3 regions of the Jeotgalibaca ciconiae genome follow, and region 3 is predicted to be linked to each of the others. Evidence: riboswitches for the same ligand, from Rfam matches in the RefSeq annotation. Region 3 holds a riboswitch; each other region holds the start of a gene.
What was found. Region 3 has a riboswitch for thiamine pyrophosphate ahead of thiT (energy-coupled thiamine transporter ThiT). Riboswitches for the same ligand answer to the same signal wherever they lie in the genome.

Region 1 (9,920 bases), 130 kb from region 3:
GCCTTTTCAATGTTTACCGTTGCAGGCCAACTAGCCATCGTCAATGATTTACCATTTTTTATTACCTGGATTAGTGTTGGTTTGGGAGAGCTCTTTTCTATGGCAATCGGAGGACTCATTATGTATGGGATAAGCAAAAAAATAGATTTGACAAAATAATCAATCGAAAAGCTAGAATTCTTAACTAAAAGGATTCTAGCTTTTTTTATTGTTTGATAGGGACTTTTATTTAATAATAAGGGATAGAAATTCAGTTATCATTATTAAATCGAGCGCTTTTACGTTATATTTATTTTAGGTCAATAACACAGGGTCGATTTGAGAAGGAGAGAGATGGATGAATGCAGAGACATGGGAAGAAAACATAGAATCTTTCATCAAAGAAATTAATTCTGATATTAGAATCAATCATAATTATATTTATGGGTATACGGATGCGAGTTTGATGGCATCGCTAGCTTATGGCAATTTGTCTGTTTTGGCTATGGAATATTTCATTGTAGTGTTTGCTGGAGACCAACTACTTTTGCTTGACCTCAATATGGGTGGAAGCTTGACAGGAGAGTATGCAGTGATTCCATATTCTGATATTCAATCATTTAAGGTCCGGAAAGGAATATTGCAGTATATTATTACTATAGAGTTAGTAGGAGAGCCTACTCGATTGAAATTTAAATGTAATCGAAAAATGCTGAACGCTCAGATGATGGGAATGGGATGGCAAAAAGAGAATCTGGATTTTATGGCTAGTCAAGGATGGGATGGACTTGCATAATAAAATCAGTATATTTTTATAAGTATAACGTCACACCATATAGGTAGTGGCGTTTTTCATTTGTATTGATTCATTTTTACTAGAAGAATTCATTGATAGATTTAACTTTTTCTAGTAGGCTAGTGAATGGATGAAGGCAATTTGGATGCGTGAGATATGAATCTTTCCATTAGTAGAGCAACTTCAGAACACACAAAAGATATTAGCCGAATCTGTTCATATGGATGATATTGATAAAGGGATCAATGGCAGTTGGAGTGATTGATGGAGCTGGAACGGAACCAGTGGACATTGGAGAAAAATCACCATGTTGGAATGGGAATCCAAAGGGCTAGAATAAGTGAATGATTATTTAATCATTTTTCAATACTGAGATGGAGGACAGCTGAAAAATGATAAGAAAAAACGAGTACCGTTATTTATATCTTGCACAATTTATTAGTTCATTACTGGTTGTGCTTATTCATTGTGGAACAGTAACTGATATATCTGGCCTCCACTTTATGATAAAAAGCATTTTATGTAGAATAGCGGTACCATTCTTTCTTGTGAACAATGCGTTCTTCTACAGAGCTAGGTCAGTTGAGGAGAAGAAGTTGTGGCTTAAAAAAGTCATCAAGATCTATCTTATTTGGTCTATTATTTATTTACCTCTAGGAATTCAGTTCATGAATGAGCAAATCAACTTACCGCTCATATTATATCCAATTGCATTCATACTTGGACTGACTTATACGGGTATTTTTTATCATCTCTGGTATTTTCCAGCTCTCCTATTCTCATTGTTTGTGGTCTCGAAGCTGATAAAGAGATTCGGTTATATGAAATCTTTTATTTTGTTTGGCTCATTGTATATAGTGGGAGCCGCTGAAACGTATTCTTCTTTTATTACACACCCATTACTTTCCAAAATTTTAGACACTTATTTTTCTATCTTTTTGACTACAAGAAATGGCCTTTTTTATAGTTCTATATTTGTTTTAATAGGTTTTTTTATTTCTGATAAGAAAGAATTCTTGCTAGCAAATAGAAAAAAGATGTTTATTGGATTATTCTTTACATTTGTATTGTTGTGCATAGAAGGACGGCTCATTTATTTGAATCAAGGAAGGGACAAGAATTTTCTCATGTTCTTAAGCCCCTTGCTATTTTTTGGTTTTCCTTTACTATTTTCTGTATATAAAAGAAGTCGGTTCGGACAGCTTGGACGATACAGCCAAGCGATTTTTTTCATTCACTTGATTCCTATTGAAATATTCAATCATAGTTTTGAGAATGCTGACGCAATTACACCTTCTTATGGGATCATAAGATTCTTACTGGGTGTATTCGTTTCTGTATTTTTATTGTATTTATTCGAAAAGGTCAAGCCTTTTTTCTATGGGACAATTGAAAATTGAATATAAACAACTAGCAGCTTCATTCTTTACTTGTTTGACCACACTGATTATGTATGGTATTTTTAAATCTAATTGAATAAGTTATCCACTAGGGGTGCGTTATGCTGAGAGAGGCTGTCTGCCTTGACCCTTAGAACCTGATCTAGTTAACACCAGCGTAGGGAAGTGGAATTTACAGAAACTCTTTTTGTTCGTGCGTGTTTTTGTAAACTCTAACTCTTTATCCCGCTATGGTGTAAGGAGTTTTTTGTTTGATGGATACTTTTTCAATCAATCATAAGGGGGAAGAAGAATGTCAGATAATCGAGTTGTACTTGTAACAGGAGCGAGCAGAGGGTTAGGAAGTGAAATTGCAAAGAATTTCGGGCGGAAAGGGTACTTTGTTGTTATCAATTATTTCAATAGTGAAGAAAAAGCAAAAAAAGTTGTCAAAGAGATTGGGGAAGATAAAGCAATCGCGATCCGAGCTGATGTCCGTGATAAAAAACAAGTAAAAACTATGGTTGAAAAAGCAATTGCGAGATTTGGGAGAATTGATGTGGTGGTTAATAACGCATTGATAAATTTCGAATTTAATCCAGTTACCCAAAAAAAGGTAGAAGAATTGACTTGGGAAAACTATACGGAACAATTTGAAGGTTCGATTAAGTCTTCCTTAAATACTGTTCAGGCTGTATTGCCATCTATGAAAGAAAATCAATATGGAAGAATCATTAATATTGGAACAAACTTATTCCAAAATCCAGTCGTTCCTTATCATCAATATACAACAGCTAAAGCTGCTCTTTTAGGTTTTACTAGAAACATGGCAAAAGAACTAGGTTCCCTGGGCATTACAGTCAATATGGTTTCAGGTGGGCTCTTACAGACAACAGATGCAAGTAAAGTCACGACTCCTGAAGTCTTTCAGTTAATTGCTGATTCGTCTCCTTTACAGAAGGTTACTGCTCCAGAAGATGTCGCAGAAGTGGTAGGATTCTTAGGAACCGAAGCAGCACGCGCGATTACTGGACAGAACATAACCGTTGATGGTGGACTGACGATGAATTGAGAGCGAAAACTTTATCGTCTGAATGGGTTCTTGGAGTTAAGATGAAATAATAAAGCTCACTTCTCGTTCAATATCGACTTAAAGATCTTTTTAAGATAAGTAGAAGAAACTCAGATTTCGTTAATCTGGGTTTTTTTCTTTACATTGATGTTTTGTTATATTCTAACTAGCAAAATATTCCAAATAATGTAAAATAATATTAGGTATTTATTATGAAACCATTTCCAAGAGTCTGAAAAGTCCGACAATGAATATCAAACTCTTTATTTTTAAAAAAAGAAATAGATGAGGAGAGTAACTATGGTGTCAAAGTATCAGATGATAAAAGAAGATATTATCAAAGAGATTAATGAGGGTGTTTTTTTACCAGGAGATAAAATTTATTCAGAAGCAGATTTAAAAAAGAAATACAATGTTAGTAATACCACTGTAGTCAAGGCGTTGAATAACTTAGTAAGCGAGGGTTATTTAATTCGTCGTCAAGGATATGGAACTTTTGTCCGTAGAAACTTAATAAACCGTAAAGTGCTATTTAGCGAAACTTCGCCTGTATCTTCCATGAAAGGGAAAGTGGTTGAACGTACCGAAACACATATCAGTGAATCATTTAAAGATAAGGAGATTGCAAAAAAACTCGGAGATTTACAAGGAGAAGAGAATATCATTAAAATCATTCAAGTTGCCTATGTCAACGACATACCATGGAAGATTCAAAATCGTTATTTATTAGAAAGGAAAATACCTGAAACAGGAATTGAAAATATTAAACATGGTGCGAGCGTGACGAAAGAAATATCTGGGAATTATAATATTCATGCCGAGATGTCGGTTAATATCGTGCGTTTCGAGCCGACATCCAAAGAACTGAAAATTGTAGAGAATTATTTGAAGGAGCAAACAAGAGAAGAGGAAGACCTTGTTTTTTTTGATATTCAAAAAATTACGACTAGTTTAAATGGAGAAATATTAGAATATACTAGGAGCTTCATTGATCCCCATTACTATTCCATTCAAATAACTACAGAGTAGAAAATACTATTTTTTTAACGAAACTTAACGTTATAACCCTTTAAGTAAATTCTTCCAAAAATGTAAGGAGTGATTTTATTGTGGATATTTTACAGATTATTCATTATAAAAAATGTTTTTTTAGTAAAGATTGGATAAGGAATTCTTATCGATCCAACTTAAAAGAGATTGAGAACATAAAGGAAAGAGTTGATTATTTAATGAATGATCAAATTATTTTTTCAGATGCTCTCGATATGGAAGCTTGTAATATTCCCTATTCAATCTCAAAATATAAATGGAATGATTATCCAGAAGATGATGTGGAATGGACTTATATGTTGAACCGCCAAGGGTTTATGGTAGATTTAGCCATTACGTATGCTTTAACTCAAAAATCAATATACTTTAAAAAATGGAAACAATTACTATCCTTATTTATCAAAGAAAATGGAGTTCCGAATGCATCAAATAATAATTCATGGAGACCGATTGATTCAGGTATTCGATTAATGAATTGGTTGAAAAGTCTCACGTATTTACCTATAGAAAAACTAACAAATGAAGAGTTGGAATTAATTGATGAATCAATGATGATTCATATTCAATTTTTAAAGAACTCCTATATTGATAAGTATCGTTTAAGCAACTGGGGTGTCTTGGCATTGAGCGGAATTGCAGTATACGACTTATTCTTCCCTGAGAAGATAAAAAGCAGTCTCATGGATTGGGTATGGGTGCAGTTAGAAAATCAAATTGATCTTCAATTTTATTCGGATGGCGTTCACTGGGAACAAAGTCCACTATATCATCATGAAGTGATTTCAAGCCTTGCTTATATTCTACAAGTTTCTGAATGTTTAAAGAGAACTTTACCAATTAATCTTCGAGCTAAATTGGAACAACCGATGAAATCTTCTTACTATATGGCTAGTTCGGATGATTATTTGAGCCCTTTACATGATAGTGATTATGTAGATTTTACCTATATATATAATATTTATCGGGAAATGGGATTTCTTCCGCAAAATGGCAGCAGTTCTTCTGCATTATTTTTGGGAGCTTTGTACACGGATCATAAGAGAAGCCAAATTGAACTGCCCGCTTTGTTTCGTGGGGAAAAAAGCGGCTTTAGTGCTCTTAAAAAAGAAAGTGTTTATTTCACACTATTTAATGGTTTGCATGGCAGTTCGCATGGCCATGCTTCTGCTGGGAGTTTTACACTGAATTACCAGAATGAAGAAATTATCTCTGATGGAGGAAGGTATACTTATACAGAAAGTTCTATACGAAAAGATTTAAAAGGAATAGCAGCTCATAATACGTTTTTTGATGAGGAAGATTTATCAACTGTGATTACAGAGTCGTGGGGTACGATCATCTTCCTTTGCCTATCTTTCAAAATACTAGTGAAATAGAAGGTATATCGGGAGGGTATTTATTTTCCAATGCTTGGATATCCCATCCCTCCGAATCGCATCTTTTAAGTTATTATTCAAGAGATTTTCTTATTCTGGAAGAGCAGTCTTTGGTTATCATCTATGACTCTTATCGTGGCAACGGAACATCATTAACGACTACTTACAACTTCAATGAAATTTGTCAGGTGATTCCTAGAGATGAAAATAGGATTGAATTTAAGGCACAATTATCTACCGGAGAATTATTTGTTCGAAACGGACTCTTAAAAATTGAAAATCAAAAACGCTCAAGTATATATAACGAACTTATTCAACATCAACGAGTGATAAATAAAAACAAAGTGGAGAATGGACAAGTAAACGAAATTTCAGTTATTACATTGAATCAATCGATTCAGTGCCAACCATTATCGGTATATCAAAATGGGAAGACAGATAAGTATCCAGATGCTTCAGGAGTAAGAATCTTGTTGGATAATCATGAATTTTTGGATATTTATTTCCTTTTAATGATGTAATCAAAGGAGATAAACTTTTTAAAACAGAAGCAAATCAATATTTTTACGGAAAAATAACGGCATTCAATAAAGATAATCAAATGATAAAAATAAAATAATGAGTAGAAAAGCCTTTTATTACAAGGGCTTTTTAGCTGTCTTCTTTTAAGAAAACAGCATTTTTTATTTTTTTTAAAAGAATACGTTTACAAATGAGAAAATCTTTTGTATTATAGATATAGGGTTAACACGTTAAGGGAGGAACTATAAAAATGAGTAAAGTAAATTTAGAACCGCTTGTTTCGAGTGATGCATATATAGCGAGTGGTTTGTTAACAGAAAAAAAGATTGATGAGGCAATCGCTCAGGCGATTAAAAAAATCGATTACAATATTGTAAAGCTCGGTAATCTTTTTCCAGGACCAGCTACTAAAAATAATGCCTATCAACCGATGAAGAATATTGAATGGACGAACGGTTTTTGGACCGGTATTCTTTGGTTAGCTTACGAAGCAACAGGTGATGATAAGTATAGAAAGTTAGCTGAAAAACATGTGGATGATTTTTATAACCGTGTTGTAAATGATGTCGAATTGGACCATCATGACCTAGGATTTCTTTACATTCCATCATGTGTAAGCGCATATAAACTAACTGGTAATGAAAAAGCAAAAGAAGCCGCAATGCTTGCAGCTGATAAATTAATGACACGTTATCAAGAAAAAGGGGAGTTTATTCAAGCTTGGGGAGAATTAGGAGCAAAAGATAATTACCGATTAATAGTAGATTGCTTGTTAAATATACCTTTACTATACTGGGCAACGGATGTGACAGAAGATGGTTCTTACCGAGAGGTAGCAGAAAAACACTATCGTTCTACTATTGAAAATGCGATACGTGAAGACGCATCTGCTTTTCACACCTACTACTTTGATCCAGAAACAGGGGAACCAATAGAAGGTAAAACGCGTCAAGGTTATTCTGATGATTCTAGCTGGGCTCGCGGTCAAAGCTGGTTAATTTATGGAATCGCTTTAAACCATTATTATAATGAAGATCCAGAGAATATTGAGTTGTTTGAGTCTGTAACAAATTATTATTTAAATCGTCTACCAGAAGATTTTATCAGTTATTGGGATTTGATTTTTTCAGATGGCTCTGACCAATCGCGTGATACCTCAGCAGCAGCGATTGCTGTATGTGGTTTGAACTTAATGGATAAATTTATACCTGAGACAAACAAATATAACTCGTCTACAAATATTCACAACATGCCATGTTAGAAAGTTTAATCGATAACTACACCGATCAAAAAACGGAGGGAGTAACAGCACTGATAATTCTGGTGTTTATTCATGGCATTCAGGAAAAGGAGTAGATGAAGGTAATATTTGGGGTGATTATTTCTACTTGGAATCATTAGTTAGATTTAAAAAGATTGGAAAATGTATTGGTAAAACTTAGGAGGAAAAATTATGATACAACCAGATTTAAAATTAGTTAGAATTGATGAACGTCTCATACACGGGCAAGGCCAATTATGGATTCGATCACTTGGGGTGAATTTATTGTTGTTGCCAATGATGATACTGCTAGTGATCCACTTCAACAAACGCTTATGAAATCTGTTGCCAAAAATGTTGGGATGCGATTTTTTACAATGAAAGACAATAGAAATTATTCATCGTGCTGCACCAACGCAACATATCTTTTTAGTAGTTAAAAATCCGCAAGATGCTTTGTGGTTAGTCAAAGGCGGTGTTCCAATAACGAATATAAATGTTGGGAATATTCATAGTGCAGAAGGGAAACATAAAATATCAAATTATATTTATTTAGGGGAAGAAGATAAACAAGCTTTAAAAGAATTGCATGAAAAATATAATGTAACCTTTGATACACGAACTTCTCCTATGGCACCAGATGTAGATTCTTTAAACAAGTTAATGGATTATATTACAAAATAGAAATATGAGGTGAAAACAATGGAAATTACTTTACTCCAAGCATTATTATTAGCTTTGGTATCAGGATTGTGTTTTGCTGGTGTTTATTAGGTCTTTTTACTAACCGTGTAATCGTGCTTTCATTTTTTGTTGGACTTATTTTAGGAGATGTAAAGACTGGGTTAATGATGGGAGCAATTGGTGAACTTGCGTTTATGGATTTGGGGTTGGAGCAGGTGGGACTGTGCCTCCAATCCATTGGGACCGGGGATTGTAGGTACGATTATGGCAATCACTTTGAAGAATCAAGGAATTACTCCTGAAAGTGCTTTAGCATTATTTATCCCTTTGCTGTCTTATTCCAGTTAATGCAGACATTTATTTATACATTGTTTGTGCTTCACCAGAAGCTGCCAGACGTGCGATTGACAAAGGAAATTATAAATTGTTTAAAATTCCATGCAAATGTAACCGTTCTTGGTTTCTTTATAGCAGGATTTATTATCGCTTTGATATCAGCATTGGCTATGGAACCTTTACGTACATTCGTTGAACTTATTCCTCAGTCATTAATCGCTGGTTGACAGTAGCGGGAGGGTTACTGCCTGCAATCGGATTTGCGATGATCTTATCTGTAATGATAAGTCGAGATGTTATTCCTTACATCCTTTTAGGTTTATCGCTATTGGCATATTTAGAGCTTCCAGTAATGGCTATCGACTGTTAGGAGCAGTATTTGCTTTAATTGATTATTTCCAACAAGAGAAAAATGAAGAGTTGGCTATGACGCAAACAATAGCTTCAGTGAGGAGATCAATATGGAATCTAATAAAGGAAATTAACAAAAAAGACTATGTTATTTCAACGTTTCGTTCTTATTTTTTACCAAAATGGTTTAACTATACAAATATCAAGGAACCGGTTATGCGAATATTCTGTTCCAGATTGAAAAAAATTTATAAAGACGACCCGAGGGGCTGAAGAAAGCTACTAAAGATAATATTGAATTTTATAATGTTAACCACAAACGGTACCGTTTGTTTCTAGTTTACAGTTAGCTATGTTAGATTATGGAGAAGATGTAGATAAGATTCGAAGTATCAAAATGGCATTAATGGGTCCTTTAGCGGGGATTGGAGATGCGATTTCTCAGTTTGGTATAGCACCTTTGTTCTCTACTATTTTGCAAGTATGGCTATGGCCGGGAGTAACAGGCGCTCCAATAATGTTTTTAGTAACGATGATTGGTGTGAACTTGGCTATTAAACTAGGTTTGGGTTGGTTTGGATACAAGATGGGAACTAGCGCCATTGAAACTTTAAGCCAAGAAAATCAATCAGGTGTCTCGAGCAGCAAACATTATAGGGTTACTGTTATTTCTGGCCTGGCTGTAAACTTTGTTAAAGCGAATGTGGGTTGCAATATGCAACAACAATTGACGGTCAGGAACAAATCGTTTCACTGCAAACGGTACTTGATCAAATTTGCCAAAATTGCTTCCTGCTGTTATTACAATCTTAGTTTATTACTTGATTAAGAAACGTAATTGGAATGTTTATAAATTATTAGCATTGCTTATTGTGCTTGGAATTACTTTATCTTATGTAGGCGTTTTAATATAAATGATAGTACGGATAAAGGGTTCCTGTAATCGATTGTGGGGAGCCTTTTCAATTTATATTAACTATTAATATTTACAGGAGGCTATAAAATGATTGGTATTTGATAACAGGACATGGTGAGTTTTCCCTTGGAATCAATGATGCATTAGAAATGATTGCAGGGAAACAAGAGGGAGTTAAATTCGTTCCTTTTTTTAAAA
Region 2 (9,920 bases), 1.4 Mb from region 3:
TGAAATAACGGAAAATATGGATGGCACTGTCAAAGTAAAAAGTGCTAATAACCGTGGTAAGATTTCTGGAAGCACCGATGGAATCGCCTATTATTTTCAAGAAATACCTACGAATGCAGATTTTGAATTTCATGCAACCGCCTATGTAGAAAACTTCGATGCCAATAATCAAGTTTCTTTTGGGATTATGTTGCGAGATGAAGTTTATGATTATGTAAATGGAACGGAATACGCAAGTGGTAATCATCTTTCGGTTGGAGCCTTAGATCAAACGATGAAGGCTTTTACAAGAGAGGATGGAAGTTTAAATAAATTACATACATTCGCTGGAGGAAGTCATTCTCCTAATTCTGGACAAAGTTTTGATTTAAGTGTCAAGAAAATGGGTAGTTTGTTTGTTTTGCAAGTGAACGGTGAGGAAAAAATTATGGAGGATTATACAGGAGCAGTTCAATATGCAGGACTGTTTACCTCTCGAAATACAGAAATTATTTATAGTAACCTAGTTCTGAATGTTCAAGAATCAGACGAAAGTCGTTACATAACGGAGCTAGAAGTCGATAGCAGTGAAGTAAAAACCACGTACTTAGTGAATGAAGAATTAGATCTGTCTGCTTTGGAAGTAGCAGCACATTATTCTGATGGAACAACGGAAGTTATAGCTGCAGGAGATTATCTTGTTACAGGTTTTGATAGTAGCGTTGCAGGAACAAATACAATAAAGATTCATTACGGAGGAATATCAACAGAACTAAACCTCAACATTGAAGCTTTAATGGTCACAGATTTACGTATCGTTTATCTTCCAGCCAGAACAGAATATTATTTAGGAGACTCATTTGAAGAAAAGGGCTTGATTGTAGAAGCTGAGTATAACAATGGTGAGATTGCTCGCTTATCTCGTGAACAATATGATATTGAAGTAGCTAGTCTATTAGAAGTGCCGGGTGAGCAGATTGTAACGGTCATTTCAAAGGAAACACCAACTGAAACTGCTCATTTTACAATCCATGTAAATGAAGCCGAGTTGGTTCAAATAGAAATTACTAAAAAGCCTCAAAAAGAACGTTATTTTCTCGGTGAGACGTTAGACTTGGATGGCATGATTGTTTATGCTCATTACCAAGATGGAACTGCTTTACGCTTAATGAGAAATGAATATACGGTTGCAGAACTGGATACAACAACGCCTGGAATAAAAAACCTAACAGTAACACATAAAGGAATGGAGGCTTCTTTCGAATTGCTAGTAAAAGAGAAAGAATTTATTGGAATTGCCGTTCAGGATTATCCAAAAACGACTTATACTGTAGGGGAAGTATTTATTCCTGATGGGCTGACTGTTGTAAAGCAATATGACAATGGGGATACTGAACTGGTAAGCGAAGAGGAATATCAATTGGTTGTTCCTTCTTTCAGCGAAGCAGGGACCTATCGGATTGAAATCCAGCCAAGTGATCCAAGTATTACACCGGTAACTTTGCCTGTTACTATAATTGATGAAGTTAGTTATGAGTGGCACGCAATGCGATTTGGGCAATCAACTTCTAATGAAAAAAATACTGTTACAGTAAACGAAGATGGTACGGTAGATATTGTTGCTTTAGAAGGCGGAGGGAAAGTCACAGGTGATCATGATGGTATCTCCTTCTATTATACGGAGATTGATGCAGCCGAAGACAACTTTGAAATAAGTGCCACCATCGAAGTGATTGAATATGCTAAAAATCCCCACGATGGTCAAGAATCATTTGGTATTATGGCTCGAGATGCTATCGGAAACGCAAATGATTCAAGCGTATTTGCATCAAATATAGCAGCGATTGGCGGATATAGCGGCGGAACACGAGAAACAAATGGCATTCAACTATTCACACGTACTGGTGTTGAATCTTTTGATGGTGCAGGAAGCCAAGGGATTCATAGTGTGATGCTGGATGAACATCGTCCCCTTGGAACCTACCAATTAACATTGGAAAAGACAAACAGTGGTTTTATTGGAAGTGTGAATAATGGAACTGAAGAAATGATTTTTGAACCAGAAATTTTAAATGTTCAAGATTCTAAGATGTATATTGGTTTTTATACAGCACGTTTGGCAACCATTCAAGTAAGTGATATTGATTTTACAGTCACAAAAATGTCAACAGATGCACCAAAAGTTGATCCTCCCGCAATAGCGATTGAACCAGGATTCACATTCACATCGTTACAGAGAACATCTGTAGAGGATTATGAGCTACGATTAAAAGCAAATGTAGATGGAATTTTAACTGTAAAACAAGGGCAAGAAACCATTGCATCAGACATAGAAATACAAGCAGGAGAAGAACCAGCCTTTGCAACTACTTTAACTGATGATTATACGAATTTTAGTGTAACATTCTTGCCTGATGATACACAGTTTCTTACGTCCTATGAAAAAATCGTTAAAAATTTTACTGTTGAAAAACGTACGTATGAAGGAGATATCATCGTTTCACCAGAAGGAGATGCGAATGGAAGTGGAACAATAGAAGATCCACTTGATATTGACACAGCGATTGATTTTGTAAATCCGGGACAAAAAATCATTGTCCAAGACGGTGTGTATTTACGGAATGCACCACTAGAAATCAAAAAATATAATGACGGAACAGAAGAAGCTATGAAGTATCTCTTTGCTGCAAAAGGCGCGAATCCAGTCTTTGACTTTGATCAAAAGACTGAGGGGGGTATATTAAGCGGGGATTATTGGCACATAAAAGGAATTGATTTCCGTCGCAGCGCTGGAAATACAAAGGGCTTTGTTATTGGTGGAAGCCACAATATTATTGAGCTTGCTCAATTTTATGAAAATGGAGATACAGGATTGCAGATTAGCCGAACAGATAATTCTACTAACATTGAGGATTGGCCTTCCTATAACTTAATGTTGAATGTTACTTCCTTCGATAATCGAGACCCATCCGATAATAATGCAGATGGTTTTGCTGCGAAGTTGACCTCAGGTGTAGGAAATGTTTTCCGTGGTGCAATTGCCTACAATAATATCGATGATGGCTGGGACCTTTATACGAAATCAGGAAGCGGAGAAATTGGTGCCGTGCTCATTGAAGATAGTATTGCGTTCAATAATGGCTTTGTATCTTATGAATATGATGGAAGAGGAGACGGGAACGGATTTAAACTTGGCGGTGAAGGAATCCATGTAGAACATACCATTCGAAATAGTTATGCCTTTGGGAACTTGGCTTATGGATTTACTAGCAATAGTAATCCAGGAGTAATCGCGGAGAATAATATCGGCTTTAACAACGGTAGTGGTAATATCAGTTTTACAACGTATCCGCATATACCAACTGACTTCACTATCGATGGTTTCGTTTCTTATCAAAAAGATTTTACTGAGAAAGATAACTATCCAGCTGACCTTGAAGCGGTAAATAATTACTTCTTTGATGGAGAAGTATCAAGAAATAGTAGCGGCGTGCAGCTATCGGACGAGAACTTTGAAAGTTTGGAATTTGTTCCTTATGAGCGTGATGAAGAAGGAAATATTGTTTGGGGAACGTTCTTATCTTTTGTTCCTCCAGTTACTGACAACCCTGAAGAGCCCGAAAATCCAGAAGAAGGGGAGACACCAGAGGGTTCAGAAGACCCAGAAGGTTCAGATCCAATCGAAGAAGATGAAGCAGGACAACCAACTGACTCTACTGACTCGACGGAACAACCAGATGAAACGAATTCAGAAGAAACGAATGAAATAACTGATAAGAATACCGCAAAAGAACAAGATGACCAAATGGAAGAAGCAAAAAATGAAAAACTTCCATACGCAGGTTTGGCTCAAAGCCCATTGAAAGCAATTGGCTTGGCATTCCTAGTAATTGGACTGGGTACTTTATTCTTCACCCAAAAAAGAAAAGCACAAGAATAACTTAACAGCAAAAAAGATGAAGGACTCTTAAGCGGAGTGCTTCATCTTTTTATTATAGACTAGAGTATTATGAGTTCTGCTTTCTATGTCGAGCTGCCAAGGCGGACTTATCCGCTTCTCTAATTAAGCCAAAATCGCATGTAAATCTTGTAGATGCTCTATTTGATAGGTCGGTTCAATGGACGACGGATTCGGTTTTTTATGAGGATTGAACCAGCATGAATCAATCCCGGCAATGTTTCCACCTTTAATGTCAGAAGTAAGTGAGTCTCCTATGATTAAAGCATCATTCAGCGAAAATTGAGGAATGCGGTGAAAGACATAATCAAAGTACTCTTGCATTGGTTTTTGAAAACCAGTGTCTTCTGATACAAACACCTTTTTAAAATAAGGTAATAAACCAGAGTCTGTTAAGCGGCGTTTTTGAGTTTTTGAAACACCATTTGTTACTGCATAGAGCTCATGCGTGTGTTTTAATTGATCCAGAATTTTAATGCTTCCATCAATAAGAAAATGCCCTTCTTCAAGTGCAGCACGGAATTCCTTATCCATTTCGCTGCCAATGACATCTTTTTGATACAAGTTGAAAAAATCTTCAAAACGTTTCCCAAGTAAAATATTTCGCTCAATCTGTCCTTTTTCAAATTGTTCCCAGAGACCAAGATTTATTTCCGAATATTTGAGAATCGCGTCCTCAGATGGTTCCACATCCATTTTTTCTAATAATTTTGTAAACGCATATTTTTCAGCTGCTTTAAAGTCAAGCAGGGTATCATCTATGTCAAAAAGCAAAGTTTTATATTTCATATGTACCTCCCGAATTTTCTATGAAGCATTTTCTCTATTCTATCATCAAACTGTCCTTTTGTTGTGGTATTATTTTAATTAGAAATGAAAATCGGTGCAGCTATTCAAAAAAGGGATCTTCTGAGATCCGTTCAAGCATGTATAAGTAAGGCGGAGGATGTAATGAAATCTCGTAAATGGATAAATGTTTTTGCAATTTTGTTGATTATAGTGGGAGTAGTTTTTCTAATGAGGGGATATTTCGAAAGCTTTTTAATAAAAAAAATGACGAATGATAATCAATTCACCTCAGTGACTGTTGAAGAAGTCCAAAAGAATGAAGAAGTAGAAGGAGAGTTTGATTTTGATCAAACTACTAACTTAAATTTCGAACATATACTTGCGGGATATCAATCGAGAGATAATCTACCGGTGATCGGCGGTTTAGGAATTCCATCGATTCAACTTCAATTACCGATTTTAAAAGGTCTTTCGGAAAGCAATCTTGTGGCGGGAGTAGGAACTATGACTCCTGACCAAAAGATGGGAACAGGAAATTATTCTTTAGCCGGACATAATTATGCACGAACAGGTATTTTATTTAGCGATATTCCCAATACATCCATAGGAGATTTAGTGTACATAACTGATTTGAAAAAAGTTTATGTATATGAAATGAATTATTTGAAAATGGTAACACCTGATCGGGTAGATTTAATAGAAGAAATTCCTGATAGAAAAATGATTACATTGATTACTTGCAGCCTTGATTTAACCATGCGATGGGTTAGCCAAGGAGACTTAGTAGAAGAAGTGGCGATTGAAAATGCGACAGATGAAATGATTGCTGCATTGGGAATGGATTCTTAAAAATAGAAAAAATCGTCGAAGGAAATAGTATTCCTTCGACGATTTTTTGTTACGGATTTCCTTTTTTGGGGTTTATCAGACAAAAGCATCCATTAATATGTGCACTTTCCTTGATAAAAACAGCTTATCAGCTAAAGTCTCGGTTCTTACAGCCTTCTTTCCTTGATAACGAACATATATCAAGGAAAGTTTGTATTTAAATGCTCGGTTTTCCCTGATAAAATCTAGGATTCTTCAAATATAATAAACTGGCCTTATCTGATGAATTGTTCTTTCAATTCTTGAGCTGCTAGAGACACATCGGGACGACTTACAATTGCTGAAACAACGGCTATCCCTTTAATTGGAATATTTTGTAAAGCGGGAATTGTTTTTTTATCGATTCCGCCAATTGCTACAACGGGAATGGGTACTGCCTCACAAATTTCTTGTAGTTCTTCTAACGAAGTATACTGAGCATCGTTTTTGGTATTGGTAGGAAATATAGCCCCTACACCTAGATAATCTGCGCCCATTTCTACAGCAGTTAATGCTTCTTCCAAATTGCTAGCCGACACGCCCATGATTTTTTCAGGACCAATCAGCTGTCGTACGACATCGGCCGGGAGATCACTTTGGCCGACATGGACCCCATCTGCATCAGCAGAAAGAGCGATGTCGACTCGGTCATTGATAATGAAAGGAACACCTAATTCAGAAGTGACTTTCCGTACCCTAACGGCTACATCATAAAAGTCACCAGAAGAAAGTTCTTTTTCACGTAGTTGAACAATGGTACATCCACCTAAAATGGCTTGTTTAACGGACTCCTCAACTGTCTCGGAAGACATCGCTTGTTGGTTTGTTATGACATATAAACTGTAATCAATATTAGATTTCATAAAACAGTGCTCTCCTTGTTAACATTTCCTCATTCATTTTACTGATTGCGTCTTGCAACGATACTCGGAAGCTGCCATTTCCTACTTCCCCAGCTTTCTCAAAAGAAAGTTCGCCTGCAACTCCCATGGTTACTAAAGCTGTAACAGTTGCTTCAAATGTTTTTTCGGCTGCTGCACCACAGTAAGAGCCAATAAGAGAAGAACACATGCAACCTGTTCCAGTAAGCTGGGATAACATGGAATGACCATTTTCGATAGCGACGGTTCGATTACCATCTGAGACAAAGTCAACTTTCCCAGTAATTGCTACAATACAATCCAGTCGAATAGCTAAATCCTGAGCTATTTTTTGAGCATCTGTAGAATTTGTCCAATCATTTTCTGAAGCATCGACTCCTTTTGTTTCCGAATCTAAGCCAGCTAGGAATTTAATCTCGGAAATATTTCCACGAAGAACATTAACTTTTATTTCTTTTAGAAGTTTAGCGGCCGTTTCATTCCGAAAAGAAGAAGCGCCTGCACCTACTGGATCCAGGATAACGGGAATACCTATTTTATTTGCCATTTTTCCGGATTCAATCATGGATGCTACGGTCCTTTTATTGAGGGTTCCCATGTTCAACACTAATCCTGAAGCGATTTGAGTAATTTCTGCGGCTTCTTCTAAAGCATCAGCCATGATGGGAGATGCTCCAATCGCAAGTGTAATATTGGCACAATCGTTTACTGTCACGTAATTGGTTATGTGATGAACCAATGGACTTTGTTCCCGTACTTGATTAATTAGTTGCATATATTTTTCTACCATTATAGTGCCTCCTGTAATCCATTTTTATATACATCATAGAAATGATGGGTTGGACCATTACCTTTTCCAATGTCCAAAGAATGAGTAATGGCAGTAGTGATATACGCTTTTGCTTGCTCAACGGCTTTTTGGACAGGCAGGCCATTGGCAAGGTTGGCCGCAATCGCCGAAGAGTAAGTACAACCTGTCCCGTGAGTGTTTTTTGTTTGAATTCTTGGTGAACTGAAATAGTAAAAATCAGTACCATCAAATAGAATATCAGTCGCTTCGTTTGTATTTTCGCTGTGTCCGCCTTTCATTAATACAGATTGACATCCCATTTCGTGAATAATTTCGGCAGCTTTTTTGATATCTTCTTCATTGCGGATTTCAAAACCCGCCATTTTTTCTGCTTCAGGAATATTAGGAGTCACCATATCTGCTAGTGGGATTACATCGGCAATCAATGTATCGATGGAATCTGGATCCATTAATGCAGCCCCGTTTTTAGCATACATAACAGGATCGATGACGATATTCGACGGCTGCCATTCTTTTAATTTTTTCGCAACTGCCAGCATGCCTTCTCGACAAGCCAGCATCCCAATTTTAACTGCTTCGGGCGGAAGGTCTTCAAATACAGCCTCAATCTGTTTCTCAATGATGTCTGGTTTTACATCTTGTGTTTCAATTACACGAAAGGTGTTCTCAGCAACCACTGAGGTAATGACAGACATTCCAAAAACGCCATGCGCAGAGAACGTTTTTAAATCAGCCTGAATACCAGCTCCTCCGCTACAATCTGATCCAGCAATACTTAATACTTTCTTCATGATATAACCTCCGATATTTTTTGGTCATATACGCAAAAGGAGCGCTTTCTGAAAGAAAGCACCCCTAATAATCCCTTGGATGACTTGCTTCCCTACGTCGGTCTTAACCAACAGGTTCAAAGGGTCAGGTTTTAACCTTCTCAACGCCGAAACGTCCCCCCGCAACATACTCGATTCAATTGTTGTATAAAAATAGAAAAAGTCTTCCCTAAAAAAGGAAGACTTCAAACAATATCGTAGTTTGACTGCTCCCTACGTCGGTCTTAACCAACAGGTTCAAAGGGTCAGGTTTTAACCTTCTCAACGCTAAGCGTCCCCCTGCATATATTATCTACATAGTAACGTACTCTATTGCTTTTATCAATCGGCTTATTGATTCTTTAAGCGAAAGGGTAGTAAGCAAGAGATAATAAGGCTTTATAAACGTTTAAATTTTTGAGTAAAAGCTTGGTAAAGAAGAATTCCAACAGTTGCTCCAGAACTATCAATCAGGACATCTTGTAAACTTGGGCCGCGGCCAGGTACAAAAGATTGATGAAATTCATCACTCATAGCGTAAAGTGCACAAATAAGTAAAGAAAAACCAAATTGTTTTATGCCGGACACTCCATTTAGACGTAAGGCATTAGATGTTAAGATTCCAAGAATGAGATACACACTAAAATGGGCGCCTTTACGAATCAGGAGATGAAGAAAGGACTGATTAACTTCGATAGTAGGTAAGAGAAAATTTATGACTTTCATGATAAAAATTAAAATACTTCCGCTCAAATTTCCAGAATCGGTAGCTTGTTGAGCAGAAAAAGAAAAAATTACTGCCATCCAAGCAATAACCATTCCCCAGCTAAACCATTTTTTCAGTTGCATTATGATTACTCCTTTAGAAACTGTCATCTCTCCTATTATATATCATGTTATAATGGAAGAGTAGAATATTGGAAAGGAAAGTGAATGCAAAATGATATCCTATAAAGAAGCAAAAACAATGGAAGAAGTACAAAGTTTTATAAAGAACCATCATTTTGCGCTTGTTTATATTTCCCGTATTAATTGTAGTGTCTGCCATGCCGTGCTTCCGCAAGTGCAAAATCTTTTAGCAGATTTTCCTGAAATTCAAATGATAAAAGCAGACGCTGATCAAATTCCTACTGTAGCCGGTGAATTCAGTGTATTTACGGTCCCTGCTATCCTTCTTTTCGTAAATGGAAAAGAAATGATACGCAAAGCTCGTTTTGTAGTTATGGGTGAATTAGAACATCAATTAAGACAAATCGTTACAAATTATTAAAATAAGTGGAGGATTTATGACAAAGAAATATTTAGTTGCGAAAACATTTAAGAAGAAAGGCAGTGCAGCGATTTTATTGGAGCAGGTATCGGATTTTCTATCCTATATTCCTGAACTAGAAGGAATGTTTAAGCGAAATGCCGAATTTCTGATTATAAGCAAAGAAGATGAGTTAGAGTTGGATGAGGCATGGCCAGAATACGCACCTTTTCAGCTAGAAGAAAATAAACAGGATTTTGAAAAAGCTTTAAAAGAAAAAACGAGCCGGGAGAAAAAGTGAATGAAGCAATCGATTGTTTTAGCCAGCCAATCTCCGCGCCGCAAAGAATGGTTATCACTTTGTGTCAGCGATTTTTCTGTTATTTCAGCGGATATTGATGAAAAGTCCATCGAGAAGCAAATACTAAAAACGAACAACGAAGAGCCTTTTCTTCTAACTGCAAGTCGTTTAGTAGAAATGTTGGCAGCTGAGAAAGCCCGTGTAATTTTCAAAAAACAACCGATGAGTATTGTCATTGGAGCCGATACAGTGGTCGTGCATGAAAACCGTATTTTA
Region 3 (9,920 bases):
ATACGCAAAATACCAGAAAGCAAACCATATATTGGATGTTCTACTTCAACATCCACGATTTCTCCTCCATTATCGACAATTAGCTGCAACTCCATTCGAGCTTGCTCTTCTGTATGCTGGCAAACAAGTTTCCCAGTAAATCCTGTTTCAATGTTCTCCTTATTTCCATACAAATAACCCCGCGGAGTAGAAAGAATATCATTTCCTTCTGCTCGTAATAACGCAATATCACCTACAATAATTTGGCGGCTCACCTGAAAAGTATCCGCTAGATTCCTTGCTGTTATTGGATTCATTTGTTTTTCTAATAAAGATAAGATTTCGATTCTTCTTTGTGAAGCATTCATATTCACTACCTGCCTTTTCCGCTCTACTGACATTCTTTTTTGGATAAGTACTTATGGTTCTTATTGAAAGCTGTCCAGTTTATTATCTATATGATACCATTTTATCTCCTCTTTTTATGTATACATCTACTGATTATACTGATTTTTAGCAGCGACTGAAGAAGATAATGATTAAGCTGTTAAACTCAGAACTTCCCGCTGACTTTTCTCTCTAAATAAACTATAATAAGAGAAATTAGAATGAAGTATGATTATCAAAATGGTAGACAGAAAGGATCTGACAAATGGTTGAATTAATAAATATTAGTAAAAATGAAATTGATGCTTGTTTAGCTCTTTCTGTACACGCATGGCAAGAAAAATATACTCGGCCAATTGCAGAAAACCTCGCAAGGGCTTATGTAGAACCCGAGACACTCATTCCTTTGGCAATAACCTCTTTTGACAAACCAATTGGATTTCTGCTATTTCGGTTCGAAAAAGAAATAAATACCATTTTATTAGAAAACTTCATGATTGATTCTCACTTCCAAGAAAAAGGATATGGTACTGAGGCTCTTAGAAAGTTTGTAATTTTGGCGGAAAATATGCAGGGTTATGATAGAATAAATGGACTCATTGCAATTGGAAATTTAAACGCTAGAAAAGCCTTTGAAAGAGCAGGTTTCATGAGGGGTGCAGTCGATTTAGAAAACCGTTTGAATGAAATGATTTTTATTTTACGTTAGGAAAGGTGAAAAATGAAACCAGAATTATACCTTGCTTACCAAGAGTGGCGCAATAGTATGCTTGATTTCCAAGAGGATTTAGCTTGGGATGAAGCAGAGGAAGCTGATTTTGCAGTATGGGATGCCGCAGATCACCATGCAAGAGATGACTTCAATTTATTTTTAGCTTCTAAGGCGCTTGATCAAGTTAGTTTCCAAGACATGAAAGCTATGGAAATCCAATACGATGCTGAAAGCTGATAAAAAAACGGACAAGCTCGCATTGTAGCAACTCGTTAGATATTGAACAAAAAAATCGTAAAATCCAGCTTAACTAAAAACCATCGTTCTAAGGCTTATTTATCACAAACAGGCCTCAAAACGATGTTTTTTTAATTCCAATATTTTTTTACTGCTCCTTTTTCTCCTTCAACCGGATCATACTTGGGGACTGCTAATGATTTTATCCTGTTTTGTATTATTTCATACTCTTCTTCGCTTCCAGTTTGTTTATCCGGACTTAGTCCTTCTGGATAGGCTCCCACTATTGAAAAGTCAGCTGTAGATTCTATTTTTTTATGAGCGATTCCAGCTGGCAGCAATAAGACGTCCCCTTTTTTAAACGTGTAAATCTCTGCACCAGGTCCACCTAGCTGAACCTGGGCTTCTCCCGCTATACAACCGAGCACTTCATGCGTGTTAGAGTGAAAATGATGATAACTGAAAATCCCGTTTACCCAACCATTTGAATAACCATTTTCTTCAAACATATTTAATACATTTTGACCGCTATTTGAACCACGTATCAGTTCTGTAAGGACTTCTGGATAATAAAGCACAGGCAACGTATTATTAGGGAATGGATTATTTTCTTTCATGTATACTGTTTCTGTCATAGAAGAACCATCCTTTCAATAAACTTTTTTACTCAAATTAAGTTTGCCATTCTAGCTTTTGAATTGCAAAAAAGAAGCCTTATAAGTACATAAAGATATCCCCTGAAAGAATACTTTTCAGGGGATATTTTTTATGATGCTGCTCGTAATTCTTCATACCTTGTAACTTGCCATCCTTTTTCTGTTACCCACGAAAGATATACTTTATATACCTGTCCACTCTCAGAATCAGTAAAAGTAACCGTTACTCGTTGCTCTCCGTTATTACCAATCCAAGTGATAATCATGTTTGCAAGTGATACTCCCGTTACTTCTGAACTTGCTTCTTTCATCTCTGCCCAATCAACGCTTGTTTCATCATACTGCGTTACATGCGGTTCACTTTGTTCTGTTCCGATTGGTTCCCAATCACCCACATATGCACGAATGACATTTGGGTCATCTGAAGGAACTTCGTTTATTTCAGCTTCATCTTCCGATTCTTCAGGCTCTTCTGATGAGCTTTCTTCGGATTCTTCTTCTGATTCAGCACTTCCATCTTCACTGGATTCATCTTTTGGAGGAATAACAAATGACGAGTTATCACTTCCAGAATTTTGTCCTAGTTGATTCGGATCATTATCATTAGCAGAGCCTCCAAATAATAATTCAAATAAAATAATTACTACAGTTAGGACAATCAGACCGATTGAAAGATTCATGATCAGATTGGAACGTTTACTTTTTTTATGGCGTTTAGCACGCGTTTCTCTTTCTTCTTCAGGCATTTTTGCATCTCCCTTCCGCATAATACTAGCACATTTTTTATTGTTATTCTTTGATAATTTGGTTACGAGAATATTTCATAAGATTACAGGTTTTCCTCTTCTTGTTTTACTATTTTTATCGTCTTTAATCTAGTTTGTAAACTGAATATTGCATCTACTATAAAAATAGCAACCGCAATTGCTCCGGATATTAATAAAGCTTCGCTTAATCTCAATTGCCCTTCTCCGTAATCGCCGTTAATAAACGAAAAAACAGCTCGATAGACAGCTTCCCCAGGCACTAATGGTATAAATCCAGGTAGAAAATAAACAGTTGCTGGAGTTTTTAAATAACGAGCGAAATAATGAGATAAAAAAGAAATCACAACTGCAGCAAGCAATGTAGCAGGTATTTTCTCCAAGAATTCTAACCCTACCAAATAGACAAACCATCCTAAAGAACCTGTTATGGCAGAATGTAATAACGCTCGTTTTGGAGCTTCCAGTAAAATAGCGAAAAAATATACAGAAACAAAAGCAATAAGGGATTCAAGGATAATTCGTATCATAAACCTAATCTACCCCCAATCACTAATCCGGAACCAATGCCAATCGCAATAAAAATAGCAATCACAAAAGCCTCCAACACCTTTGCCCCTCCCGACATATAATCTCCTTTAAAAATATCTCGGACTCCATTTGTCATAGCGGTACCAGGAAGCAGCGGCATAATCGCTGAAACAATCAGCAAGTCACCTTGTAACCCCAATGGAACAACTTTTGTAATAAAACTCGTTAACAAAGCAATAATAAAACTAGCCACCATATCTAAAATAAATGGTCTGACCATCCATCGTCTCCCATAATGAGTAATAAGAGTCACTGTGGCAGATATAGGTAAAAGAAAGATAAAATCAATCCATTTCCCACCATACATAATTAAAATCATCTGAATAAAGCTAAATATCGCCAAGTTTTTTCGAAAAGCATCGTATTGAATTTCATCGATATTCTGTAAGAATGAATAGGCTTCTTGTATCGTAATAATCCCTTCAGTAAACCTTCGAGAAACATCATTAACTTTCGTTATCTTATTCAGATTTGTGGTACGGTTCGATATACGTTTCACAACTGTAATGGCATCCATATTCGGACTATCCAACGTTGCAATCAGTCCCGTCGTAATCGCGATTGCATCAATCATCTCTAAATTTGTTTTTTTCAAAATCCGAGTGACGGTCTCTTCAACTCGATAGGTTTCTGCGTTGCTTTCTAGCATGATTTTCCCTGCAAGTACAGCAGTGTCCATATATAATTCATAATCCATTTCAGGCATCGAATCATCTCCTTTCATGGTCTGTTTCTTTTCATTTTCAGTATAGCGTATTCTAACATTACTTTCCTTAGTTTCATTCGATTATTCCCAAATGTTATCTTTTGACTTTTATTAAAAAGAAGCATACCTTTACTTTAAGTGAAAAATATAAGGAGGGTTCAATATGTCAAACATTTTAATTACGGGTGCTTCTGGAAATATAGGAACAGTCTTAACAGAACATTTAAAGAAAAATCATTCCCTCACATTAGTGGATGTAGATTTTTCTGATTTTTTTGATTTTTTAAAAGAAGGAACTGAGATAAAAGAAATTGATTTAACTGATCCTGAAAATGTAAACGGATTATTCGAGGGAATCGACTATGTTATTCATTTAGCTGGCGATCCCCGTCCTGATGCTGACTTCTATGGTTCACTTTTAGATTTAAATTATAAAGTTCCCCACAATATTTTCAAAGAAGCTGTTAAAGAAGATACATCTGTAAAGAGAGTCATTTTCGCGAGCTCGGTTCATGCTATTGGAGGGTATCCTCCCAATGTTCAAGTGAAAACAACCGATTATCCTCACCCAGCTGACTTATATGGCGTTTCAAAAGTCTACATGGAGGCTCTTGCAAGCTATCATTCTTACAAGTATGGGCAGGAATTTATCGGCATTCGTATTGGCGGATTCGACAGCGACATCACTCCAGGAACTGCTGATGCAGACGGGCTAGCGACTCATTTATCTAAACGGGATATGTGTCATCTGATTGATTGTTGTTTGACAGCAGACTTGAAACAACCATTTTTACTTGTTAATGGCGTTTCGAACAACCGATTCCCTCGCATGGATATTTCCCAAGCCTATTTTGATATCGGTTATTCTCCTCAAGATGATGCATTTGAAATGCAAGGAGACGGCGAATACGATTTTCATGAAGAGGATGATATTGAAGTGGATCCTAAAAAATAATCCCTTTTACAAAGATTCACAAAAAATGATATTCCTGCTATGATAAATGTGAATTCTTACAAAGAAAGGACTACATTTACATGGCAAAACGTAAAGGAAGGCAAATACAACGGAAAAATATACAAGTGAAAGCTCCGAAACTTTATGATTCTTTAGGGAAGGAAAAGGAAATCATCTCGCAAGAGGAACAAGAAGCAACTTATGAAAATACTTTTCTTTTCACCATAATCGGAATGTTCGTCGGAATGCTGATTGGATATTTCTTAGATAATATGGCGCTCGGATTTGGAATAGGTATTTTAATTGGGGGTATGATTGATTCCATTTTAAATACAGCACGAAAGAAAAAATTCGAAGCTGAACTAGCTCCAAATCAAGAAACCAGCAAAAAAAACTGATACAGATTGCTTCAAAGTGTTGCATTGAGAAACCGCTTATGCTAAAGTATTGGTAACTGAATAGAACACTTATCACAAAGGGGTGCCTTTACTGGCTGAGACTGAATGAAAATTCTAACCCTTCGAACCTGACTTCGTTAATACGAGCGTAGGGATTGTGTGAGTAAAGAACACGTAATGTATTCTTCTCCTTTGTAGTAGGTCTGTTCCATTCTACAATAAAGGAGGAGATTTTTTTATGTCAAAAAATTTAAACATCTGGATTGAAGGTACCATTATGGCAGCGTTGGCGACGGCATTATCATTTGTTCCGTTGGATATAGGGCCAAGTTTTTCTATAACAGTTGGCCAGCCTGTTTTAATTTTATACAGCTTACGTCGAGGATTTGGCCCTGGGCTCGTGGCTAGCTTTCTATGGGGAGTTTTGCATATCTTTGTAGGAAATGCGGACATCCTTACCCCTCTTCAAGGATTCATTGAATACTTTGTTGCTTTTGGCTTTTCTGGTTTTGCTGGTTTATGGGCAAATAAAACCCAAGTTGCTATTAAAGAAAAGAACTGGGGTCTTTCTGTTGTGTACATTACAATAGCTTCCATTGTAGGAGTAATTGCTCGTTATTTTTGGCACACGATTGCCGGATACTATTTCTGGGGTCAATACGCTCCTGAAGGGTGGAGTGCATGGTTCTACTCCATTGTACTGAACGGAGCTAGTGCTCTTGCTACCGGAATCTTTACAATCGTCGTCCTAGTAATTATTTACCGAACAACTCCACAGCTTTATACATCGATAAATAAAAAACTTGGGTATTGATTGCTCGTAAATAAAAATAAGGACTCTCAACTATAAATTAGTTTGAGATCCTTATTTTTTTACATCTTGGCATTGTCAATTTCCCATTCTTGGTAGTGTTTTTATCCTAACTTTTCTAAAAAACAGCCTCGAAAATCAACAGATTTTTTCAAATCGGAAACAACTGCTATAATATTCTTTATATTCGCTGAGCGGTATTGACAGAAATCATTTCCAGTTCTATACTAAAGTAGTTGTTGCGCGGTCATGGCGGAATGGCAGACGCGCCAGCTTGAGGGGCTGGTGGGGGCAACCCCGTGGAGGTTCAAGTCCTCTTGGCCGCATTGGTATAACAAATTTTTAGAACTTCTCTTTTTGAGAGGCTCTTTTTTTTATCCACTTTCCTAAGTGATTTCCTTATATTTTATCGTATTTTCTTCCGACTAGTCATCATTTTCATTCATTGCCAATCAGCCCCAGCTTTCCTTTACATTTTCCACACACATACCTCTTTGTATCAATCTTTCTTTTTCTTATGTATTTTTGCTGGCAATTTTTACAAAGATATACTTTGTTCTTTTGTATTTCAGATTCATTTTGAAGGTTTTTTACATAGCGGGCGCCGCCTGTTCTCGCCAATAATTCTTTAAAATCTCCGTCACGATGGCGGTAACCTTTCCCCATAATATGAAGATGATAATGACATAGTTCATGTTTAATAACAGCAATCAGTTCTTCCATTCCATATTGGAGAAGTACTCGTGGATTAAATTCCAAATGATGGGTTTGTAATAAATATCTTCCGCCAGTTGTACGAAGGCGTCTATTGAAAGAAGCTGTATGGTTAAACGATTGTTCGAAGAATTCTAAAGAAATATCTTCTACCAAAGATTGTAATTCTTTTTGGTTCACATATATTCCCCTTTCTTGTTCCATTTAATTTAGCAAACAAACTAAGAATCTTCAACCACATTTAAATGGCTGAAGATTCTTAGTTTCTTAACGTTTATTTTTCTAACGCTTCTACAATCGCTTTATTAAAAACTGGCAAGTCATCAGGTGTTCTACTTGTTATCAAACCACTTTCATCTATAACAAGCTCGCTGTCTTCCCATTTCGCACCGGCATTTATTAAATCAATACCGACTTGCTTAACAGATGTCATTTTCTTCCCTTCAACTATTTTTGCATTAATCATTAGCTGCGGTCCGTGACAAATGGTAAAGATAGGTTTTTTCTCTTGATCAAAGTGTCGTACAAATTCTAGAAAGCGATCGTCCGCCCTTAGTTTGTCCGGTGAAAACCCACCAGGAATTAAGAGTGCGTCATATTCTTCCGGTTTCGTATCGTCAATTCCTTTGTCAATGGTAACTTCTGCATCACCTTGTTTTCCTTTTACAACATTTCCAGCTTCTTTTTCGATTGTAACTAACTCATGGCCAGCTTTTTTCAACTCTTCTGCAGGAGATGTGTATTCTGAATCTTCAAATAAATCAGTAAGTAACACTGCAATTTTTTTACTCATTAACGATTTCTCCTTTCATTTGCTACTTATAGTGTAACAAAAGATAAAATCGAGACCAAATAAAACGATTTCCCCATTTTCTTCGCTTTTCTTCTTATCTTAATTTACAATTAAATTAATAGAGAAAGGTAGGGAATGCTATGTTTATTGGTATCGCAAGTAAGTTAATTATCGGTTTTTTTGCATTAATGATTGTCATGCGAGCTATTGGCAAAAAAGCTCTTTCAGAAATAACCCCCTTTGATATTATCTACTCCTTTGTTCTTGGAGGAATTGTAGAAGAATCTATCTACGATGATCAGATCCATGCTCTTCATATGCTCTTTGCATTTCTTGTGTGGGGAGTCATTATTTATATAGTGGAATCACTTCTACAAAGAAGAGACTCCCTAACCAGAAAAATGAAGGGTCGCTCTTCCGTGCTCATTTTCAATGGCGAATTGAATATGAAAGAAATAAAAGATAACCACATTGAAATGGAACAATTACGAAGTATGTTGCGAACGCAAAATTGTTTCTCTTTAAAAGAAGTACAATATGCGGTCATGGAAATCAATGGACAAGTTTCAGTCATGAAAAAAGATGAACAACACCCTATCTTCAGTTACTTGCTGATTGACGAAGGTGTTATTGAAAAAAAGACACTTATAAGCATCGGGAAAGACATAAAATGGCTATATGAAGAAATCGCTAAATTAAATCACCTTTCCACTGAAGATATCGTTTATGCAGAATGGTCTAATGAAGAGGGATTTTATATAAAAACATATGAAGACTCCATTGAAGAGCAATATGAAATTGACGGCTAAAAAAGAAAGCTTCTCTCTATTTTCAATCAAAGAGAAGCTTTCTTTTCTACTCTGGTAACATTGTTAACGCAATACGCCCTTTATTTAAATCAACACTTTCAATCCAAACTTTAACAATGTCTCCTACACCCACAACATCTGATGGGTGTTTTACAAATTTATTACTTAATTTGGAAATATGAACGAGGCCATCTTGTTTTACCCCAATGTCAACGAATGCTCCAAAATCTACTACATTCCGAACTGTTCCTTCTAATTCCATTCCTTCTTTTAAATCTTCCATCGACAATACATCTTGTCGCAAAATCGGTTGGGCAATCTCTTCACGTAAATCTCTACCAGGTTTGGTTAAACCTTCAATGATATCTTGGAGAGTTTCTCTTCCTAAGCCAGTTTCTTGCATAATGAATGATTTATTTAAATTAGCTAACTCTTCGCGAGCTCTATCTGTTCCAACATCTTTTAACCCTAATCCTGCTAATTCCAATACTTGTTTTGCTTCTTTATAAGTCTCTGGATGAATATCGGTATTATCTAAGATATTTTTTGCATCAATAATCCGTAAGAATCCTGCTGCTTGTTGGAAAGCTTTTGGTCCCAAACGAGGAACTTTTTTCAATTGCGGTCGTCCAGTGAACGCTCCATTTTCTTCTCTAAATAAAACAATATTTGTCGCGATGGTTTTGTTTAGACCAGATATATGTTGCAGCAAGGGTGCACTTGCTGTATTTAAATTTACTCCTACTTGGTTTACTGCTGTTTCCACTACAAAATCGAGTCGTTCTGTCAAACGCTTTTGAGATACGTCATGTTGGTATTGCCCTACTCCAACCGATTTCGGATCAATCTTAACCAATTCAGCTAAAGGATCTTGCAGACGTCTTGCGATGCTTACCGCACTTCTTTCTTCTACCTGGAAATCAGGAAATTCTTGACGTGCAATGTCGCTCGCTGAATAAACAGAGGCTCCTGCCTCATTTACAATTACATAATAAACCGTGCGCTCCAGCTGTTTGATTTGTTCTGAAACAAATAATTCCGACTCTCGGCTTGCTGTCCCGTTTCCAATTGCGACCATTTCTACTTGATAGTCTTCAATTAATTTTCGTAATTGCGGAGCCGCAGCTTCCCTTTTACTGCTTGAAGCAGGTTTGTGTGGATAAATAACATCTTTGGCAAGTACTTTCCCTGTTTCATCTACAATGGCTAATTTACAGCCTGTTCGGTAAGCCGGGTCAAAGCCCATCACAACTTTCCCTTTCATAGGTGGTTGTAGTAATAAATTACGCAGATTTTCACCAAACACATTAATTGCTTGTTCTTCAGCAACCTCCGTGAGTTCATTGCGAATTTCTCGTTCAATAGCCGGACCAATAAAACGATCATAGCTATCTACGGTTGCTTGTTT

Region 1: linked by a shared signal. The riboswitch ahead of EJN90_RS00085 (3-oxoacyl-ACP reductase) and the one ahead of thiT (energy-coupled thiamine transporter ThiT) in region 3 are both predicted to bind thiamine pyrophosphate.
Region 2: linked by a shared signal. The riboswitch ahead of thiD (bifunctional hydroxymethylpyrimidine kinase/phosphomethylpyrimidine kinase) and the one ahead of thiT (energy-coupled thiamine transporter ThiT) in region 3 are both predicted to bind thiamine pyrophosphate.

The regions. Positions count from the first base shown of each region.
Region 1 is NZ_CP034465.1:5,008-14,927, reverse strand. Features, by position in the region: gene EJN90_RS00100 (QueT transporter family protein) at 1-159, shown strand, start outside; gene EJN90_RS00095 (hypothetical protein) at 338-775, shown strand; gene EJN90_RS00090 (acyltransferase family protein) at 1,168-2,175, shown strand; TPP riboswitch at 2,256-2,356, shown strand; gene EJN90_RS00085 (3-oxoacyl-ACP reductase) at 2,468-3,226, shown strand; gene EJN90_RS00080 (GntR family transcriptional regulator) at 3,527-4,255, shown strand; gene EJN90_RS00075 (heparinase II/III family protein) at 4,336-5,652, shown strand; gene EJN90_RS00070 (hypothetical protein) at 5,763-6,173, shown strand; partial or broken gene EJN90_RS00065 (glycoside hydrolase family 88 protein) at 6,425-7,609, shown strand; partial or broken gene EJN90_RS00060 (PTS sugar transporter subunit IIB) at 7,628-8,119, shown strand; partial or broken gene EJN90_RS13955 (PTS sugar transporter subunit IIC) at 8,138-8,890, shown strand; gene EJN90_RS00050 (PTS system mannose/fructose/sorbose family transporter subunit IID) at 9,159-9,635, shown strand; gene EJN90_RS14085 (PTS system mannose/fructose/sorbose family transporter subunit IID) at 9,583-9,720, shown strand; gene EJN90_RS14150 (PTS sugar transporter subunit IIA domain-containing protein) at 9,821-9,920, shown strand, end outside.
Region 2 is NZ_CP034465.1:1,575,003-1,584,922, forward strand. Features, by position in the region: gene EJN90_RS07475 (bacterial Ig-like domain-containing protein) at 1-3,919, shown strand, start outside; gene EJN90_RS07480 (YjjG family noncanonical pyrimidine nucleotidase) at 4,043-4,726, opposite strand; gene EJN90_RS07485 (class A sortase) at 4,889-5,575, shown strand; gene thiE (thiamine phosphate synthase) at 5,830-6,456, opposite strand; gene thiM (hydroxyethylthiazole kinase) at 6,446-7,264, opposite strand; gene thiD (bifunctional hydroxymethylpyrimidine kinase/phosphomethylpyrimidine kinase) at 7,264-8,076, opposite strand; TPP riboswitch at 8,148-8,247, opposite strand; TPP riboswitch at 8,309-8,406, opposite strand; gene EJN90_RS07505 (VanZ family protein) at 8,494-8,943, opposite strand; gene EJN90_RS07510 (thioredoxin family protein) at 9,062-9,364, shown strand; gene EJN90_RS07515 (DUF6718 family protein) at 9,381-9,644, shown strand; gene EJN90_RS07520 (Maf family protein) at 9,645-9,920, shown strand, end outside.
Region 3 is NZ_CP034465.1:137,418-147,337, forward strand. Features, by position in the region: gene EJN90_RS00675 (transcription repressor NadR) at 1-347, opposite strand, end outside; gene EJN90_RS00680 (GNAT family N-acetyltransferase) at 632-1,075, shown strand; gene EJN90_RS00685 (hypothetical protein) at 1,088-1,315, shown strand; gene EJN90_RS00690 (cupin domain-containing protein) at 1,447-1,950, opposite strand; gene EJN90_RS00695 (YrrS family protein) at 2,082-2,717, opposite strand; gene EJN90_RS00700 (threonine/serine exporter family protein) at 2,801-3,265, opposite strand; gene EJN90_RS00705 (threonine/serine exporter family protein) at 3,262-4,032, opposite strand; gene EJN90_RS00710 (NAD-dependent epimerase/dehydratase family protein) at 4,196-4,987, shown strand; gene EJN90_RS00715 (hypothetical protein) at 5,068-5,385, shown strand; TPP riboswitch at 5,454-5,557, shown strand; gene thiT (energy-coupled thiamine transporter ThiT) at 5,624-6,199, shown strand; tRNA gene EJN90_RS00725 (tRNA-Leu) at 6,440-6,522, shown strand; gene EJN90_RS00730 (SprT family protein) at 6,635-7,090, opposite strand; gene EJN90_RS00735 (type 1 glutamine amidotransferase domain-containing protein) at 7,185-7,703, opposite strand; gene EJN90_RS00740 (DUF421 domain-containing protein) at 7,844-8,512, shown strand; gene EJN90_RS00745 (Tex family protein) at 8,559-9,920, opposite strand, start outside.